Regions from separate parts of the Streptomyces sp. NPDC041200 genome, predicted to be linked through region 2. Evidence: predicted binding sites of a transcription regulator. Region 2 holds the regulator's gene; each other region holds the start of a gene.
What was found. The regulator HrcA, encoded in region 2, represses chaperone genes, less so after heat shock. The targets are predictions, from matches to a motif close to TTNGCACTCNGNNNNNCNGAGTGCNAA.

Region 1 (6,176 bases), on a different contig from region 2:
TCCGTGTCCACCGCCGTGGTCCGCGCCTCGAAGCCGTTCTCGCCGCGCTCGAACTGGGTCAGCCTCGGCCGCACCAGATGGCCGCGGGCCAGCCGCAGCTGGGCGGTGCGGTAGATCGCCGCGGCCATCCGGCCGAGCGCCTTGCCGTCCTGGTGCCGGTGTTTGCGCACACCGATGTCGACCTGGGCGAGGGCGTCGAGCCCGACCGTGTGCAGCGCGTCGACGAGCAAGCCCAGCTCGACCCCGTACCCGACGGGGAACGGCAGCCGCTCCAGCAGCGAGCGCCGCGCCGCGTACTCGCCGCCGAGCGGCTGGACGAATCCGGCGAGCTGCGGCCAGTGCAGGTTCAGCAGCGGCCGGGCGACCAGCTCGGTGACCCGCCCGCCCTGGCCCGCCGTATCCCGTAGCGGACGGTCGTACATGCCCTTGACCAGCTGCACCCCGGGGTCGGTGAGCAGCGGCCCGACGATCCCGGAGACGAAGCGCGCGTCGAATTCGCGCAGGTCGGCGTCGATGAAGCAGACGACGTCGCCGCTGGTCGCCAGCAGCGACCGCCACAGCACCTCGCCCTTGCCGGGCAGCGCGGGCAGCCGGGGCAGCAGCGCGTCGCGGTGCGCCACCCGCGCCCCGGCCGCCGCGGCGACCTCGGCGGTGCGGTCGGTGGAGCCGGAGTCCAGCACCACCAGCTCGTCGACGAGCGGCACGGCCTCGGTCATCAGATCGCGGCGGATCGCGGCGGCGATCTCGCCGACGGTCGCCTCCTCGTTCAGCGCGGGCAGCACCACGCTGACGCTCGTCGCCGTGTCGCGCTTCGCGGCCAGCAGGCGGTCCAGCGGACGGTCGTCGGCCGACCAGGAGCGGTGCTCCAGCCAGCGCTCCACCTCATCCAGCACCTGTTTCGTCTCCCTGCTGTGATCGCCAGTGATATCGCTCGGAGTGATCGTTGTGATCCATCTCGCGGTTCGGACGGCTGGCTCAACCCTCCGGGCCGTCGGTTACAGTCTTGAACAGCGCACATGACCTTCGTATGTCGGGGGCACCGTGCGGACAAACGCCCCGGGTTCGGCCCGGCGGCCATACCGCTCATCCAGAGGGGCAGAGGGAACGGCCCGTTGAAGCCCCGGCAACCCTCCAGCTGGTCTCGCGTCCTGTAGCGAGGCTCCCAGCTCGGGAAGGTGCCAATTCCGTCTCGTGGCGAAATGCGTCCCGAGGAAGATGAGGAGAAAGGGCCTCGCCTCCATGGCTGTGCAATCTGTCGAAAGCTCAACCACTTCCGCTGCCTCCGCTTTCGGCCCCGCCGTCGCCCTGTCCTGCCGCGAGTGCGGTGAGCGCTTCGACCTCGGCCCGATCTTCGCGTGCGGGTCCTGTTTCGGGCCGCTCGAGGTGGCGTACGAGCTGCCCAGCGGCGACCCAGAGGGGCTGCGGAAGCAGATCGAGGCCGGTCCGGACAACATCTGGCGCTACGCGCCGCTGCTGCCCGTCCCCGCGGACGTGGCCACACTCCCCAGTCTGAGCCCGGGCTTCACCCAGCTGGTCAAGGCCGACCGACTCGCCCGTGAGCTGGGCGTCACCGGCGAGCTGCACGTCAAGGACGACTCCGGCAACCCGACCCACTCCTTCAAGGACCGGGTCGTCGCCATCGCCGTCCAGGCGGCCCGCACCTTCGGCTTCACCACCCTGTCCTGCTCCTCCACCGGCAACCTGGCCGGCGCGGTGGGCGCCGCGGCCGCGCGTTCCGGCTTCCGCTCGTGCGTCTTCATCCCGCACGACCTGGAGGCGGGCAAGGTCGTCATGGCCGCCGTCTACGGCGGTGAGCTGGTCGGCATCGAGGGCACGTACGACGACGTCAACCGCTTCTGCAGCGAGCTGATCGGCGACCCCGTGGGCGAGGGCTGGGGCTTCGTCAACGTCAACCTGCGGCCGTACTACGGCGAGGGCAGCAAGACCCTGGCGTACGAGATCTGTGAGCAGCTCGGCTGGCGGCTGCCGGACCAGATCGTCATCCCGATCGCCTCCGGCTCCCAGCTCACCAAGATCGACAAGGGGCTCAAGGAGCTGATCAAGCTCGGTCTGGTCGAGGACAAGCCGTACAAGATCTTCGGCGCCCAGGCCGAGGGCTGCTCCCCGGTCTCCGCCGCCTTCAAGGCGGGCCACGACGTGGTGCGCCCCCAGAAGCCGAACACCATCGCCAAGTCGCTGGCCATCGGCAACCCGGCGGACGGCCCGTACGTCCTCGACATCGCGCGCCGCACCGGCGGGGCGGTCGAGGATGTCACCGACGAGCAGGTGGTCGACGCGATCAAGCTGCTCGCCCGCACCGAGGGGATCTTCGCGGAGACCGCGGGCGGCGTGACCGTCGGCGTGACCAAGAAGCTGATCGAGGACGGTCTGCTCGACCCGTCCCTGACGACCGTCGTCCTCAACACCGGCGACGGCCTCAAGACCCTCGACGCGGTGGCTCCCACCACGGGCCCCTCCGCCATCATCCGCCCCACCCTTGACTCGTTCCGAGAGGCAGGCCTCGCATGAGCGTCAACGTCCGAATCCCGACCATCCTGCGTACCTACACCGGCGGCCAGGCCGAGGTCAGTGCCGAGGGCGCGACCCTCTCCGAGGTTCTGTCGGACCTGGAGAAGAACCACACGGGCATCGCGGCCCGCGTCCTGGACGACACCGGCAAGCTGCGCCGCTTCGTGAACGTCTACGTCAACGACGACGACGTGCGCTTCGCCGAGGGCCTGGACACGGCCACGCCGGACGGCGCCGGGGTGTCGATCATCCCCGCGGTCGCGGGTGGCTAACCCCGCGGTCGCGGGTGCCTGACCCTGCGGCCAGGGGTGTCTGACCCTGCGGTCAGGGGTGTCTGACCCCGCGGTCAGGGGTGTCTGCTGACGGCCCATCACCCCTCTCACCTCTGTAAATCGCCCCGTCCGGGAACAAACGGACGGGGCGATTCCGCGTTTCGAATCGCGATAGAGTTGCCCCGCTTCCCCAATGGGCCCCGGGTTACTCATCCGCCTCGGCGCCGGAACCGCATATGAGAACTCGTCAACTTGTGCGCAAAGTGTGTGCGCGATTTGTCGGGTTGGTACCCTATGTCCCGCCGGGTTTGCCCGAGCTTCACAGGAATTCTCCACTTTTTACCGATCGGCCGTGCCCAGAATTCTCGTCCAATTGACCTGTTGCAGAGGGCGTTGGGACGGATACATTCAGCGGCGGTCGACGCGTTCCGGCGCACACCCCCCTCGACTCGGGGGGTGAGGTCTGACCCGGGTCCGCGGAGTGCGGTCCTGCGCAAGGGCCAGCAATAGGGGAGTTAGGAATGGCTCAGGGCACCGTCAAGTGGTTCAACGCGGAGAAGGGGTACGGCTTCATCGCGGTCGACGGTGGTGCGGACGTGTTCGTCCACTACAGTGCGATCCAGATGGACGGTTACCGCACCCTCGAGGAAGGCCAGCGGGTCGAGTTCGAGATCTCGCAGGGCCAGAAGGGCCCGCAGGCGGACATGGTCCGCGTGGCCGTAGGCTGACGCGCCGAACGCGAGGCAGCTGACTGAAACGCCGGAGGGCCCGTACCCCGTGAGGGGGCGGGCCCTCTGGCATGTCCGTGAGGGTGCCCGGCGCCCCTCCCGGTCGCCTCTCTTGACGCCCCTCGGGCGCTTGCACTCTCATGGGGCGAGTGCTAATTATTGCGTTAGCACTCTGAAGGTGAGAGTGACAGAAGGATCGGGTCGGTGAGGCAAGCCGACGTCGTGCGGGGCAAGGAACCGCATGGCAGGCAGGCCGTCCGTCGCGGGCGCCAGGCGCGGTCCGGAGCAATCCACCCCGTCTTGGGAGGACCACTTCACATGGCCAAGATCATCGCGTTCGACGAGGAGGCGCGGCGCGGCCTCGAGCGCGGGATGAACCAGCTCGCCGACGCCGTCAAGGTCACCCTCGGCCCCAAGGGCCGTAACGTCGTCCTCGAGAAGAAGTGGGGCGCCCCCACGATCACCAACGATGGTGTTTCCATCGCCAAGGAGATCGAACTCGAGGACCCGTACGAGAAGATCGGCGCCGAGCTGGTCAAGGAGGTCGCGAAGAAGACGGACGACGTCGCCGGTGACGGCACGACGACCGCGACCGTCCTCGCCCAGGCGCTGGTCAAGGAGGGCCTGCGGAACGTTGCCGCGGGCGCCAACCCGATGGCCCTCAAGCGCGGCATCGAGAAGGCCGTCGAGGCCGTCTCCGCCCAGCTGCTCGAGCAGGCCAAGGACGTGGAGACCAAGGAGCAGATCGCCTCCACCGCCTCCATCTCCGCCGCTGACACCCAGATCGGCGAGCTGATCGCCGAGGCCATGGACAAGGTCGGCAAGGAAGGCGTCATCACGGTCGAGGAGTCGCAGACCTTCGGGCTCGAGCTTGAGCTGACCGAGGGCATGCGCTTCGACAAGGGCTACATCTCCCCGTACTTCGCGACGGACATGGAGCGCATGGAGTCGTCGCTCGACGACCCGTACATCCTGATCGTCAGCTCGAAGATCACCAGCGTGAAGGACCTCCTCCCGCTGCTCGAGAAGGTCATGCAGTCCGGCAAGCCGCTGCTGATCATCGCCGAGGACATCGAGGGCGAAGCGCTCGCCACGCTGCTCGTGAACAAGATCAAGGGTGTGTTCAAGTCCGTCGCCGTCAAGGCTCCGGGCTTCGGTGACCGCCGCAAGGCCATGCTCGGCGACATCGCCATCCTCACCGGTGGCACCGTCATCTCCGAGGAGGTCGGCCTCAAGCTGGAGAACGCGGGTATCGACCTGCTCGGCCGCGCCCGCAAGGTCACCGTCACCAAGGACGAGACCACCATCGTGGACGGCGCCGGCGACACCGACCAGGTGCAGGGCCGCGTCAACCAGATCCGCGCCGAGATCGAGAACTCGGACTCGGACTACGACCGCGAGAAGCTCCAGGAGCGCCTGGCGAAGCTGGCCGGCGGCGTGGCCGTCATCAAGGCCGGTGCCGCGACCGAGGTCGAGCTGAAGGAGCGCAAGCACCGCATCGAGGACGCGGTGCGCAACGCCAAGGCCGCCGTCGAGGAGGGCATCGTCGCCGGTGGTGGCGTGGCCCTGCTCCAGACCGTCTCGGTCTTCGAGAAGCTGGAGCTCGAGGGTGACGAGGCCACCGGTGCCCAGGCCGTGCGCCTGGCCCTGGAGGCCCCGCTGAAGCAGATCGCCGTCAACGCCGGCCTTGAGGGCGGCGTCGTGGTGGAGAAGGTGCGCAACCTGACCCCGGGCCACGGCCTCAACGCCGCGACCGGTGAGTACATCGACCTGATCGCCGAGGGCATCATCGACCCGGCCAAGGTCACGCGCTCCGCGCTGCAGAACGCCGCGTCGATCGCCGCGCTGTTCCTCACCACCGAGGCCGTCATCGCCGACAAGCCCGAGAAGTCCGCTCCGGCGGGCGCCCCGGGCGGCATGCCGGGCGGTGACATGGACTTCTGATCGGCTTCGGCGCCCCGCGCGCCGGTCGGTCATACCGTCCACTGACGACGGCGGGGCGGCACCCTTTCTCCCAGGGGTGCCGCCCCGCCGCCGTGTTGTTTACCGCTCTGCGCCCGCCGCTTCGAGGGCGGCCCGCAGATGGCCGTTTGCCTCGGCGAGCAGCTTCTCGGCGGTGGGCGCGTCGACGCCGCCGAGGATGGTGAGGATGGCGTTCTTGGCCTCCCAGCCGGTGGCCGTCAGCGCGCTCTCGATCTGTTCGTCGGTCACGCCGGTCGCGTCGGTCGGGCCGGTCGAGCCGGTCACGTCGGTCGAGCCGGTCGCGCGGGTCGCCAGGGAGACGATGCGGCGGGTGCGCGCCCGCAGCTTCTCGTTCGACGCGCGCACGTCGACCATCAGATTCCCGTAGGTCTTGCCCAGCCGGATCATGGTGATGGTCGAGATCATGTTGAGCACGAGCTTCTGCGCCGTACCCGCCTTGAGCCGGGTGGACCCGGTCAGCAGCTCCGGCCCGACGACGACCTCGATGCCGTGGTCGGCGGCCGCCGCGAGCGCCGAGTCCGTGTTGCACGACAGTCCGACGGTGAGCGCCCCCCGGCGGCGGGCGTGCTCGACGGCACCCACGGCGTACGGGGTGCGGCCGGACGCCGAGACGCCCACGACCGCGTCGTGCGGGCCGATCCCGAGCCGGTCCAGGTCCTCGGCG
Region 2 (6,176 bases):
CCACGCCTCGCGGGGCCTGGAGCCCGTAGCCGGACCGCGCCGCGTCCAGTTCGACGGCCAGGCTCTCCACCAGCCGCGCGGCGGGCAGTTCGCGCGCCAGCCGGTGCCCCTGCCCGGCCCACAGCGCCATGCCCTGCGGGTCGCCGCCCCTGGCCGCCGCCTTGCGCAGCCCGGAGGTGAGGTGGTGCAGCTGGGGGTAGGCGGCCGGGGCGTACGGGCCGTGGTCGCGGATGAACCGGTTGACCAGCCCGCGGGCCGGGCGGCCGGAGAACGCCCGGGTCAGCTCCGTCCGGCCGAACAGCGGGTCGGTCATGGCCGTCTTGTGCAGGGCGTTCGCCCCCGACTCGGGGCAGACCAGGAACGCGGTGCCCAGCTGTCCCGCCGACGCGCCCGCGGCCAGCACCGCGGCGATCTGCGAGCCGCGCATCAGCCCGCCCGCCGCGATGATCGGGATCTGCACGGTCTCGCGCACCAGCGCGACCAGCGACAGCAGCCCGAGCACCGCGCCGGGGGCATCGTCCGCCGGGTCGTTGCGGAAGCCCCCCTGGTGGCCACCGGCCTCCACGCCCTGGACGCAGACGGCGTCGGCGCCCGCCCACTGGGCGGTCTCCGCCTCGACCGGCGAGGTCACGGTGACGATGGTCCGGGTGCCCACCCGGGCGAACGCGTCCAGCACGGCGCGGGTGGGACAGCCGAAGGTGAACGAGACCACCGGGACGGGGTCGTTCAGCAGGATCGCCAGCTTGGCGTCGTACGCGTCGTCGGAGCTGGCCTCGGGGTCCCCCAGCGCGGTCTGGTAGCGGGACGCCTCACCCGCGAGGCGGTCGGCGTAGACCGCCACGGAGGTCGGGTCGCCGGGCGGCTGCGGCATGAACAGGTTGACGCCGAAGGGGCGGCCGGTCAGCCCGCGCAGCTGCTTGATCTCCTCGTACATCGCCTCCGGCGCCTTGTAACCGGCGGCGAGGAAGCCGAGGCCCCCGGCCTCGATGACAGCGGCGGCGAGCTGCGGGCAGGAGGCCCCGCCCGCCATCGGAGCCTGCACGATCGGGTACCGGGCGAGATCGGTCAGCGCGGAGGACATGGCCACATGGTGCCATGTCCCCCGCGACGATCCGCCACCGGATCAGCGTCCGTTGAACGCGTCTTTCAGGCGCGAGAACAGCCCCTGCTGCCCGGGCTTGAACTCCCCTGTCGGCCGCTCCTCGCCGCGCAGCTTGGACAGCCGCCGCAACAGCTCCTCCTGCTCCGGGTCGAGCTTGGTCGGGGTCGTCACCTCGACGTGCACGATCAGATCGCCCCGGCCGCCGCCGCGCAGATGGGTGACGCCGCGCTGGTGCAGCGGGACCGACTGGCCGGACTGGGTGCCGGGCCGGATGTCGATCTCCTCCAGGCCGTCCAGCGTCTCCAGTGGCACCTTGGTGCCGAGGGACGCCGCCGTCATCGGGATCGTCACCGTGCAGTGCAGGTCGTCGCCGCGCCGCTGGAAGACGGGGTGCGGGACCTCGTGGATCTCCACGTACAGGTCGCCCGCCGGGCCGCCGCCCGGGCCGACCTCGCCCTCGCCCGCGAGCTGGATGCGGGTGCCGTTGTCCACACCGGCCGGGATCTTCACGGTCAGCGTGCGCCGCGAGCGGATCCGCCCGTCGCCCGCGCACTCCGGGCACGGGGTCGGCACCACGGTGCCGAAGCCCTGGCACTGCGGGCAGGGCCGCGAGGTCATGACCTGGCCGAGGAAGGACCGCGTCACCTGCGAGACCTCACCGCGGCCGCGGCACATGTCACACGTCTGCGCCGAAGTACCCGGCGCCGCGCCCTCACCGCTGCAGGTCGTGCACACCACGGCGGTGTCGACCTGGATGTCCTTGGTGGTGCCGAACGCGGCCTCGCTCAGCTCCACGTCGAGGCGGATCATGGCGTCCTGGCCGCGCCGGGTGCGGGACCGCGGGCCGCGCTGCGAGGCGGTGCCGAAGAACGCGTCCATGATGTCGGAGAAGTTGCCGAAGCCCGCGCCGAACCCACCGGCGCCGCCGCCCGCGGCCGACCCCGACGGGTCTCCGCCCAGGTCGTAGACCTGCTTCTTCTGCGGGTCCGACAGCACCTCGTAAGCGGCGTTGATCTCCTTGAACCGCTCCTGGGTCTTCGGATCCGGGTTCACGTCCGGGTGCAGCTCGCGTGCGAGCCGGCGGAATGCCTTCTTGATCTCGTCCTGCGAGGCATCGCGCTGCACGCCCAGGACTGCGTAGTAGTCCGTCGCCACTTACGACTCCGCCAGGATCTGTCCGACGTAACGTGCCACTGCGCGTACCGCTCCCATCGTTCCGGGGTAGTCCATGCGGGTCGGTCCGACCACGCCGAGTTTGGCGACGGCTTCGTCGCCCGAACCGTAGCCGACCGCGACGACCGAGGTGGAATTCAGCCCCTCGTGAGCATTCTCATGCCCAATGCGCACGGTCATACCCGAGTCTTGCTCGCCGAGCAGCTTGAGGAGGACGACCTGCTCCTCAAGTGCCTCCAGCACGGGCCGGATCGTCAGGGGGAAATCATGCACGAAACGCGTGAGGTTCGCGGTTCCGCCGATCATGAGCCGCTCTTCGGTCTCCTCGACAAGCGTTTCGAGCAACGTCGCCAGCACGGTCGAGACCGTCCCCCGGTCCTCCTGTTCGAAGGACTCCGGAAGATCCTGCACCAATTGCGGCACATCCGCGAACCGCCGCCCCACGACCCGGCTGTTGAGCCGGGCCCGCAGATCCGCCAGCGAGTCGTCGCTGATCGGAGCCGGGCAGTCCACCACGCGCTGCTCGACCCGCCCGGTGTCGGTGATCAGCACCAGCATCACCCGGGCCGTGGCCAGCGGCAGCAGCTCCACGTGCCGCACCGTCGAACGGGTCAGCGACGGATACTGCACCACCGCGACCTGCCGGGTCAGCTGCGCCAGCAGCCGGACGGTGCGCCCCACCACGTCGTCGAGGTCGACGGCGCTGTCCAGGAAGCTCTGGATGGCCCGCCGCTCCGGAGCGGACAGCGGCTTCACTCCGGCCAGCCGGTCCACGAAGAGCCGGTACCCCTTGTCCGTGGGGATGCGCCCGGCGCTGGTGTGCGGCTGGGCGATGAAGCCCTCGTCCTCCAGCGCGGCCATGTCGTTGCGCACCGTGGCCGGGGAGACTCCCAGCCGGTGCCGCTCGGTGAGCGCCTTGGAGCCGACCGGCTCCTCGGTGCCCACGTAGTCCTGGACAATGGCACGCAGCACTTCGAGTCTGCGTTCGCTGAGCACCCCGCGCACCTCCAGTCCAGCCGTGTCATCGGTCGTCCCTCTGGCACTCAACGGTCACGAGTGCCAGAACCCCTCAGCCAGTGTACGGCGGGGTGCGGTGGCCACGGCAAGAGCCGCCCCCCGCCGGCGCCCCGGCCACACGTCACGCTATCGCTGTTGGAGCTAGCGTCTCGGTATGAAGACGTGTTGGGAAGAGGCCGGGTGGGAACAGCTCGGTCCCGATGTCGCCCGCCGCAGGCTGCCCGACTGGGACTGCACGGTCGGCGTGATCACCGGCGAGACGGACGTCCTCGTGGTGGACAGCGGCTCCACACTGCGCGAGGGCGCGGCGCTGCGGGCCGAGATCACCCGGCTGACCGGCCGCCGTCCGACCCGGATCGCGCTGACCCATCCGCACTTCGACCATGTCCTGGGCACGGCCGCGTTCGCGGGCTGCGAAGTGTACGGAGCCACCGGCGTGGACGGTCTGCTGCGCCACGACCGGGAGGCGCTGCGCGAGGACGCGATACGGCACGGGGTGCCCCCGGGGGCCGCCGCCGAGGCCGCCGATCACCTCGTACCGCCGCGTCACGTGGTCTCCGGGGAGATCACCCTCGACCTGGGCGGCCGGTCTGTGCTTCTGGCGAACGTGGGGCCCGGGCACACCGCCCATGACCTGGCCGTTCTGGTCCCGGGCCAGGTTCCCGGCCAACCGGAGGTGGTGTTCTGCGGCGATCTGGTGGAGGAGTCGGGCCCGCCGCAGGCCGGACCCGACGCGATCCCCGCCCACTGGCCCGCCGCCCTCGACCGGCTGCTCGCCCTCGGCGGCGAGGACGCGCGGTACGTCCCCGGCCACGGGGCGGTCGTGGACGCGGCCTTCGTACGTGACCAACGCGACGAACTGGCCGCGCGCTTCGGCGTGTCCCCTTAACGCGCCTCCGCGTGTTCTGTTAGCCCGCCGCGCTATCGTCATCCGGATGCGCAGCCGACAGTACGACTCGGATCTGACCCCGCCCTGGAAGCGGCAGCAGCCCGCCCCCGAGGTTCCCGCGGACCCGGATCTCGTGGTCGAGGAGGTCACCACGGGGTTCTGCGGTGCCGTGATCCGCTGCGAGAAGACCGCGCAGGGGCCGACGGTCACTCTTGAGGACCGCTTCGGCAAGCACCGCGTCTTCCCCATGGAGCCGCGCGGCTTCCTCCTGGAGGGCCGCGTCGTCACCCTCGTACGCCCGCGTACGACGGCCCCGAGCGGGCCGCAGCGCACCGCCTCCGGATCGGTCGCCGTCCCGGGCGCCCGCGCGCGGGTCGCCCGCGCCGGGCGCATCTATGTGGAGGGCCGCCACGACGCGGAGCTGGTGGAGCGGGTCTGGGGCGACGATCTGCGCATCGAGGGCGTGGTCGTGGAGTACCTGGCGGGCGTCGACGACCTGCCCGCCATCGTGCGCGATTTCGCCCCCGGCCCGGACGCCCGGCTCGGCGTCCTGGTGGACCACCTGGTGGCCGGGTCCAAGGAGTCCCGTATCGCCGAGCAGATCACCGACGAGAACGTGCTGGTCGTCGGGCACCCCTTCATCGACGTGTGGGAGGCCGTGAAGCCGTCCTCGCTGGGCATCGCGGCCTGGCCGGCGGTGCCGCGCGGCCAGGACTGGAAGACGGGCGTCTGCCGGGCGCTGGGCTGGCCGGAGAACACGGGCGCGGCCTGGCAGCGGATCCTGTCCGCGGTCCACTCCTACAAGGACCTGCGGCCGGAGCTGCTGGGGCGGGTGGAGGAACTGATCGATTTCGTCACGGCGCCCGAGGCCGGTTAGTCGACCGCCGGTTAGTCGACCACGTCCCGCACCACCGCGTCGGCCAGCAGACGCCCCCTGAGCGTGAGCACGGCCCGACCCTGCCGGTAGGGCTCCGGCTCCAGCAGACCGTCCTCCAGCGCCCGCGCCGCGGCCGCCGCGCCTGCCGGACGCAGCAGCTCCAGCGGGCAGCCCTCGGACAGCCGCAGCTCCAGCAGGATGCGCTCCACCCGCCGCTCCTCGTCGGACAGCAGCTCCCGCCCGGCGCCCGGTGAGCGGCCCTCGCTGAGCGCCTGGGCGTACGCGCCGGGGTGCTTGACGTTCCACCAGCGCACCCCGCCGACGTGGCTGTGCGCGCCGGGGCCCGCGCCCCACCAGTCGGCGCCGCGCCAGTACAGCTCGTTGTGGCGGCAGCGGCCCTGCGGCGAGGTGGCCCAGTTGGAGACCTCGTACCAGTCGAAGCCCGCCGCCGACAGCATCTCCTCGGCGATCAGATATCGGTCGGCGTGCGCGTCGTCGTCGGTCATCGGCACCTCGCCGCGCCGGATGCGCCGCGCCAGCTGGGTGCCCTCCTCGACGATCAGCGCGTACGCCGACACATGGTCCGGACCCGCGCCGAGCGCTGCCTCCAGGGTGGCCCGCCAGTCGTCGTCGCTCTCGCCGGGGGTGCCGTAGATCAGGTCCAGGTTCACATGGTCGAACCCGGCGGCCCGCGCCTCCGCGACGCAGGCCTCGGGGCGCCCGGGGGTGTGGGTGCGGTCCAGCACCTTCAGGACGTGCTGCCGGGCGCTCTGCATCCCGAACGACACCCGGTTGAACCCGGCCTCCCGCAGCGCCTCCAGATACCGCGGATCGACCGACTCCGGATTGGCCTCGGTGGTGATCTCGGCCCCGTCCGCGAGCCCGAACGCGTCCCGGATGGCGCCGAGCATCCGCCCGAGGTCCGCCGCCGCGAGCAGGGTGGGCGTGCCGCCGCCGACGAACACGGTCTCGACCGGGCGCGGGTCGTCCCCCAGCACCTTCCGCGCGAGCCGTACCTCCTCCGCGACCTGCTCGGCGTAGTTGTCCCGGGAGGCGAGCACGCCGCCCGAACCGCGCAGCTCGGCGGCGGTGTAGGTGTTGAAGTCGCAGTACCCGCA
Region 3 (6,176 bases), on a different contig from region 2:
ATCGTGCGGCTCTTGCCGCCCGCGACCTTGATGGTCTCCTCACGGCTGCGGAACGGGACCTGCTTGCCGTCGTAGAGGTAGTGCGTCGCGTTGACCTTCTCCAGGTAGAGGTCGCTGACGTCGGCACCCAGGTTGGTCATCCCCCAGCTGATGTCCTGGTTGTGACCTATGACCACGCCGGGCATTCCGGAGAAGGTGTATCCCGCCGTGTCGAACGGGCACTTGCTGCTGACCTGATTGCAGTGCAGGCCCATCTGGTACCAGACGGACGGCAGCTGGGGCGCCAGATGCGGGTCGTTGGCGAGCAGCGGCTTGCCGGTGGTGGTGTACCGGCCGGAGACGACCCACGAGTTGGAGCCGATGCCGCTTCCGCTGGGGCCGAGCAGCGCCGGGACCTTCTCCAGGGTCTTGGACATGGACGTGAGCTGGCTCTGCAGACCCTGGGCCGCTCCGGTGGCCCCGCCCCCGTTCACCGTGCCGGCGGACCCCGCGTTGCCCGTGGTGCCCGTCGACGTCGCCTTGGGGTCGAACTCGTCGGTGGCCTCGTTGAGCGCGCCGCCCTGGACGATCGGCTTGTTCCGGCTGTACGGGTACGACGGGTACAGCTCTTCGATCTGCTTGGCGCTCAGCCGGCTCGACGCCAGCGCGCGGTCCACCTCGTCCTGCATGTTGCCGCGCAGGTCCCACGCCATGGCCTTGAGCCAGGCGACCGAGTCGACCGGGGTCCACTTCTCGGGCTTGTAGCCGTCGTTCTGGAAGCCCAGCGCCGCGTACTCGACCGACAGCGCCTTGCCCTCATGGTCCTTGAGGTAGGCGTTGACGCCGTCGGAGTAGGCCCGCAGATACTTCTTGGTGGCGGGCGACAGCTTGGTGTCGTACTCCTGCTGCGCCACCCGGCGCCAGCCCATGGTGCGCAGGAACGCGTCGGTCTCCACCTGGCTGGAACCGAACATCTCCGAGAGCCGACCGGACGTCATATGACGGCGGACGTCCATCTCCCAGAAGCGGTCCTGCGCCTGGACGAAGCCCTGGGCGCGGAAGAGGTCTTCAGGTGAATTGCCGTAGATCTGGGGTATGCCATTGCCGTCGCGCTTGACCTGGACGGGGTCGGCGAGACCCTTGACCTGCAGCGACCCCGTGGTCTCCGGGAAAGAGGCCCGCACGGTACTGATACTCCAGTACGTGCCGAAACCGGTACCCCCCAGGAGCAGCAGCACGACTGCGATCACGATCAGGCGGAGACGTCGGCTCTTCTTCTTAGGAGAAGAGCCGGTTGTGTTGGCGGGCATCGCTGTCCTTCGAGGGGCAGGGTGATCCTGGAGTGCTGGAGCAACCATAGGCGCAGGGCTGTCGCCGCCCCTACGCGGAGTCATGACTGACGCCGTCCACCGGCCACCCCGACCCGGCCACCGGCGCTCCCCGGACCGCGCCACCGGCCACCCGGGCCGGGTCACCGGACCGCCTCACCGGACCGCGCCACCGGACTCCGGACCGGGCCTCCCGCACCTCCGCGGGCGGCCCGCGTGGAAGGCCCGCGTCAAGAACCCGTAAAATGTTAGGTAAGGCAATGAAGTTCCGGTCGGCCGGGAACCGTTCATCTCGTCCCCGAAGGTCCCGCCGCTCACGTGAGAAAGGTTCGGCCCCTGACTGTCCACCACCTCAATGAACTGCTGCTGGTCTGCTCTCTCGTCCTGCTCGTCGCGGTGGCGGCCGTACGGCTCTCCTCCCGCAGCGGGCTTCCCACCCTGCTGCTTTACCTCGGGATGGGCGTCGCCCTGGGCACGGACGGGCTCGGCGTCACCTTCGACAACGCCGAACTGACGCAGGTCATCGGCTACGCCGCGCTGGTGGTGATCCTGGCCGAGGGCGGCCTGGGCACCAAGTGGCGAGAAATCGAACCCGCGCTGCCGACGGCCGCCGCGCTGTCGACGCTGGGCGTCGCGGTGAGCGTGGGGGTCACCGCGGCGGCGGCGCACTATGTGGTGGGGCTGGACTGGCGGCAGGCGCTGATCATCGGCGCGGTGGTGTCGTCCACGGACGCGGCGGCGGTCTTCTCCGTGCTGCGCAAGGTGCCGCTGCCCAAGCGGCTGACCGGTGTCCTGGAGGCCGAATCGGGCTTCAATGACGCCCCGGTGGTGATCCTGGTGGTCGCCTTCTCCAGCCAGGGCCCGATCGACCCCTGGTACCAAATGATCGGCCTGATCGCGCTGGAGCTGGCGATCGGCGCGGCGATCGGTCTCGCGATCGGCTGGCTGGGCTCGTACGGTCTGCGCCGCGTGGCCCTGCCCGCCTCGGGTCTGTACCCGATCGCGGTGATGGCCATCGCGGTCGTCGCGTACGCGGGCGGCGCGCTGGCACACGGCTCCGGCTTCCTCGCCGTCTACCTCGCCTCGCTCGTCATGGGCAACGCGAAGCTGCCGCACTGGCCGGCTACCCGGGGTTTCGCCGAGGGGCTCGGCTGGCTCGCCCAGATCGGCATGTTCGTCCTGCTCGGACTGCTGGTGACGCCGCACGAACTAGCCGACGACATCTGGCCGGGCGTCGTCGTCGGTCTGGTGCTGACCGTGGTCGCCAGGCCCGTGTCGGTGCTGGTGAGCACGGCGCCGTTCCGTGTCGCCTGGCGGGAGAAGGCCCTGCTGTCCTGGGCCGGGCTGCGCGGCGCGGTGCCCATTGTGCTCGCGACCATCCCCATGGTCGGCGAGGTGCCCGACAGCCGCCGGATCTTCAACATCGTCTTCGTCCTGGTGATCATCTACACCCTGATCCAGGGGCCGACACTGCCCTGGTTCGCCACCCGGCTGCGGTTGGAGGAGACGGAGGGCACCGCGGACCTCGGCATCGAATCGGCGCCGCTGGAGCGGCTGCGCGGGCATCTGCTGTCGGTGTCGATCCCCAGGGAGTCCCGGATGCACGGCGTGGAGGTCGCCGAGCTGCGGCTGCCGCCCGGGGCCGCGGTCACCCTCGTCGTCCGGGACGGCGCCAGCTTCGTACCGCTCCCGTCGACCGTGCTGCGGCGCGGCGACGAACTCCTGGTGGTAGCCACCGACCCGGTGCGGGACGCGGCCGAACAGCGACTGCGGGCGGTCGGCCGGGGCGGCAAGCTGGCGGGCTGGCTGGGTACCGGTGGCGGCTGATGGCGTGGCGTAGGTCACCGTCCGCCGTACCGCAGTGGACTGGCGGGCCGGAATGCTGCACTATGGAGCGTCGTTAGCACTCAATGAGTGAGAGTGCCAGGAGGAAGTACGTGCCGACCTACCAGTACCAGTGCACCGAGTGCGGCGAGGGCCTCGAAGCGGTGCAAAAGTTCACCGACGACGCGCTCACCGAATGCCCCGAGTGCCAGGGGCGCCTGAAGAAGGTGTTCTCCGCGGTCGGCATCGTCTTCAAGGGCTCCGGCTTCTACCGGAATGACAGCCGGTCCTCGTCCAGCGGCTCGAGCGGGAGCTCGGCGAAGCCCGCGGCGAAGAGTGACAGCGACTCGTCATCGGACAAGAGCTCGTCGTCCTCGTCCTCCTCCTCGGACAGCTCCTCGGGGTCGTCGTCTTCGTCCTCCTCGTCTTCCTCGTCGACATCTTCTTCGTCGACCACGTCATCGTCGAGCAGCACCAGCTCGGCCGCCTGACGGCACACGTCACCGCGCCCCCGCCGCTCCCTCCCGGGAAGCCGCGGGGGCGCGGTGCGTGCGGACGCGGTCAGCGCCGGCTGGCTAGGGTGATCGCATGGCTGAGACGAGCAGCACACAAGCAGACATAGGGGTCATCGGAGGGTCGGGGTTCTACGCCTTCCTCGATGATGTGACCGAGATCACCGTAGAGACTCCCTATGGGGCTCCGAGCGATTCACTCTTCCTCGGAGACATCGCGGGACGGCGGGTCGCCTTCCTGCCCCGCCACGGCCGCAAGCACCATCTGCCGCCGCACCGGATCAACTACCGCGCCAACCTGTGGGCCCTGCGCGCGGTCGGGGCGCGGCAGGTGTTCGGACCGTGCGCGGTGGGCGGGCTGCGGCCGGAGTACGGGCCGGGGACGCTGCTGGTGCCGGACCAGCTCGTGGACCGCACCAAGGGACGTACGCAGTCCTACTTCGACGGTGAGCCGCTGCCGGACGGGCGGGTTCCGAACGTGGTGCACACGACCTTCGCCGATCCGTACTGCCCGGTGGGGCGGCAGGTCGCGGTGACGGCGGCGCGCGGACGCGGCTGGGAGCCGGTGAACGGCGGGACGATGTGCGTGGTCGAAGGGCCGCGCTTCTCCACTCGCGCGGAATCGCGCTGGCATGCCGCGCAGGGCTGGTCGGTGGTCGGGATGACCGGACATCCGGAAGCGGTCCTCGCCCGTGAACTGGAGCTGTGCTACACGTCGTTGACGCTGGTCACCGATCTGGACGCGGGAGTGGAGACAGGTGAGGGCGTCTCGCACGCCGAGGTGATGAAGGTGTTCGGCGAGAACGTCGGGCGGCTGCGCGAGGTGCTCTTCGACGCGGTGAGCGGCCTTCCGGACAACGCCGAGCGGGACTGCCTGTGCACGCACGGGCACGACGGCTGGGACCTGGGGATCGACCTGCCGTAGCGGCTGGGCTGGCGGGGCCGCGCTGGTACGGAGCGCACTGACAGGGGGCGTACCAGCGCGGGGCGCGCTCGTGTGGGGGACCGAGTTGTCCACAAGGCGGCGGCCGTCCACAGGCCCCAGCGCGATCCGGTGGGGCCGGGCATGGTGAAGGGGCCCAGAAGCTCCTGGCTCCTCACGGCAGGCGGTGTTGTGCCATGTCCCATCCGTTCCCCGCGTCCCCGGCCTCCGCGTCCGCGTCCGCGTTTCCCGCGCCCCCGTCCCCCGCGTCCCCGTTTCCCGCTCCCCTCTCCCCCGGCTCTGCTCCGCTGACCCGTGCCACTCCCCCGGCCCGGGCGGTGCCGCGCTTCGGTCCGGTGCGGGTGGCTCGCGACGGCAGATACCGGCTGCGGCGGTCCGCGCGGCGACGGCGGCGCTCGATGGCGGCCGGGCTGGCGCTGACGGCCGCCGCGCTCGCGGCCGCGGCACCGTCCGGTCAGGGATCGGCGCGCCCGGAGCCTGCTTCCGCCGCCCCGGCCGGGGGCCGGTACGAGCCGCCGCGCCCCGCCATGGTGTCCGCCCCGGTCCGGATCTCCGACGCGGCGGCGGTGCGGCTGCTGAGTCCCGGCGACCGGGTGGACGTGCTGGCCACGCCCGCGCCCGACGCCGTCCGGCGCCGCGGGTCCGATGCCCCGGCGCGGATGGTCGCCCGCGGGGTCCGGGTGGCCTCCGTCCCCGGTCTCAGGGGCGGCGGACCGCCGGGAGCCGGAGGCTCCCCGGAGGCGGGCGAGCCGGGCTCCGGGGCGCTCGACGGCGGCGGCCCGGCGGACGGCGGGGCGCTGGTGGTCCTCAGAGTGCCGCGCGCGGCCGCCGCCGCGCTCGCGGGAGCCGAGGCCACCTCACGTCTGGCGGTGACACTGTGCCGCTCCTGACACACATGCCTCACCTCTTGGGCCTGCTCGGCGCCGGTGTAGGTTGCGGAACCGTCCGCACCAGCACCGTCGCGGCGAGAGAAAGGCAGAGGGTTGAGCGAAGAGACGAAGACCGAGACGCAGCAGAAGGAGAGCGTCTGGGAGGGCTTCAAAGCCTTCCTGATGCGCGGCAATGTGATCGACCTCGCGGTCGCGGTCGTCATCGGAGCCGCCTTCACCTCTGTCGTGAACTCCGTGGTGAAGGGACTGATCAACCCCATAGTTGGCGCCTTCGGCACGAAGGACCTGGAGAAGTACCGCTCCTGCCTCGAGGCGCCCTGCGAGACGAACGCGGCGGGCGAGGTGGTGCACGGCATCCCGATCATGTGGGGCAGCATGCTGTCGGCCGTGCTGACCTTCCTCATCACCGCGGCGGTCGTGTACTTCCTGATGGTGCTGCCGATGTCGCGCTATCTGGCGCGCAAGGCCGCCAAGGAGCAGCAGACCGAGGAGGAGCTGGCCGAGACGGAGGCCGAGGAGCTCACGCTGCTCCGCGAGATCCGGGACGAGCTGGTGGCCCGGCGCGAAGGCGGCCCCAGCGCCTAGCCGAGCGCCTGATCGGCATCGTGCGCCGTCAGGGGCTTCCGGCGTGGGGCCTCTCGCTGTCAGAGGTGGTGGGGCGGCTTCTCGTCGAGGAACCGGGCCAGATCCGCGGCGCTGT

Region 1: the regulator HrcA is predicted to act here: its motif matches at 3,659-3,685, upstream of groL (chaperonin GroEL).
Region 3: the regulator HrcA is predicted to act here: its motif matches at 3,208-3,234, upstream of ACZ6CL_RS00455 (FmdB family zinc ribbon protein).

Annotation. Positions count from the first base shown of each region.
Region 1 is NZ_JBVIZF010000002.1:684,224-690,399, forward strand. It holds gene ACZ6CL_RS08335 (glucosyl-3-phosphoglycerate synthase) at 1-893, opposite strand, end outside; SAM riboswitch class I at 1,081-1,222, shown strand; gene thrC (threonine synthase) at 1,240-2,529, shown strand; gene ACZ6CL_RS08345 (MoaD/ThiS family protein) at 2,526-2,801, shown strand; gene ACZ6CL_RS08350 (cold-shock protein) at 3,323-3,529, shown strand; gene groL (chaperonin GroEL) at 3,848-5,473, shown strand; gene murQ (N-acetylmuramic acid 6-phosphate etherase) at 5,573-6,176, opposite strand, start outside.
Region 2 is NZ_JBVIZF010000003.1:752,032-758,207, forward strand. It holds gene ACZ6CL_RS13205 (nitronate monooxygenase) at 1-1,081, opposite strand, end outside; gene dnaJ (molecular chaperone DnaJ) at 1,124-2,257, opposite strand; gene hrcA (heat-inducible transcriptional repressor HrcA) at 2,258-3,271, opposite strand; gene ACZ6CL_RS13220 (MBL fold metallo-hydrolase) at 3,447-4,181, shown strand; gene ACZ6CL_RS13225 (DUF3097 domain-containing protein) at 4,228-5,058, shown strand; gene hemW (radical SAM family heme chaperone HemW) at 5,070-6,176, opposite strand, start outside.
Region 3 is NZ_JBVIZF010000001.1:84,474-90,649, reverse strand. It holds gene ACZ6CL_RS00465 (penicillin acylase family protein) at 1-1,289, opposite strand, end outside; gene ACZ6CL_RS00460 (potassium/proton antiporter) at 1,626-3,134, shown strand; gene ACZ6CL_RS00455 (FmdB family zinc ribbon protein) at 3,245-3,622, shown strand; gene ACZ6CL_RS00450 (S-methyl-5'-thioadenosine phosphorylase) at 3,720-4,568, shown strand; gene ACZ6CL_RS00445 (RcpC/CpaB family pilus assembly protein) at 4,763-5,476, shown strand; gene mscL (large conductance mechanosensitive channel protein MscL) at 5,570-6,061, shown strand; gene ACZ6CL_RS00435 (hypothetical protein) at 6,121-6,176, opposite strand, start outside.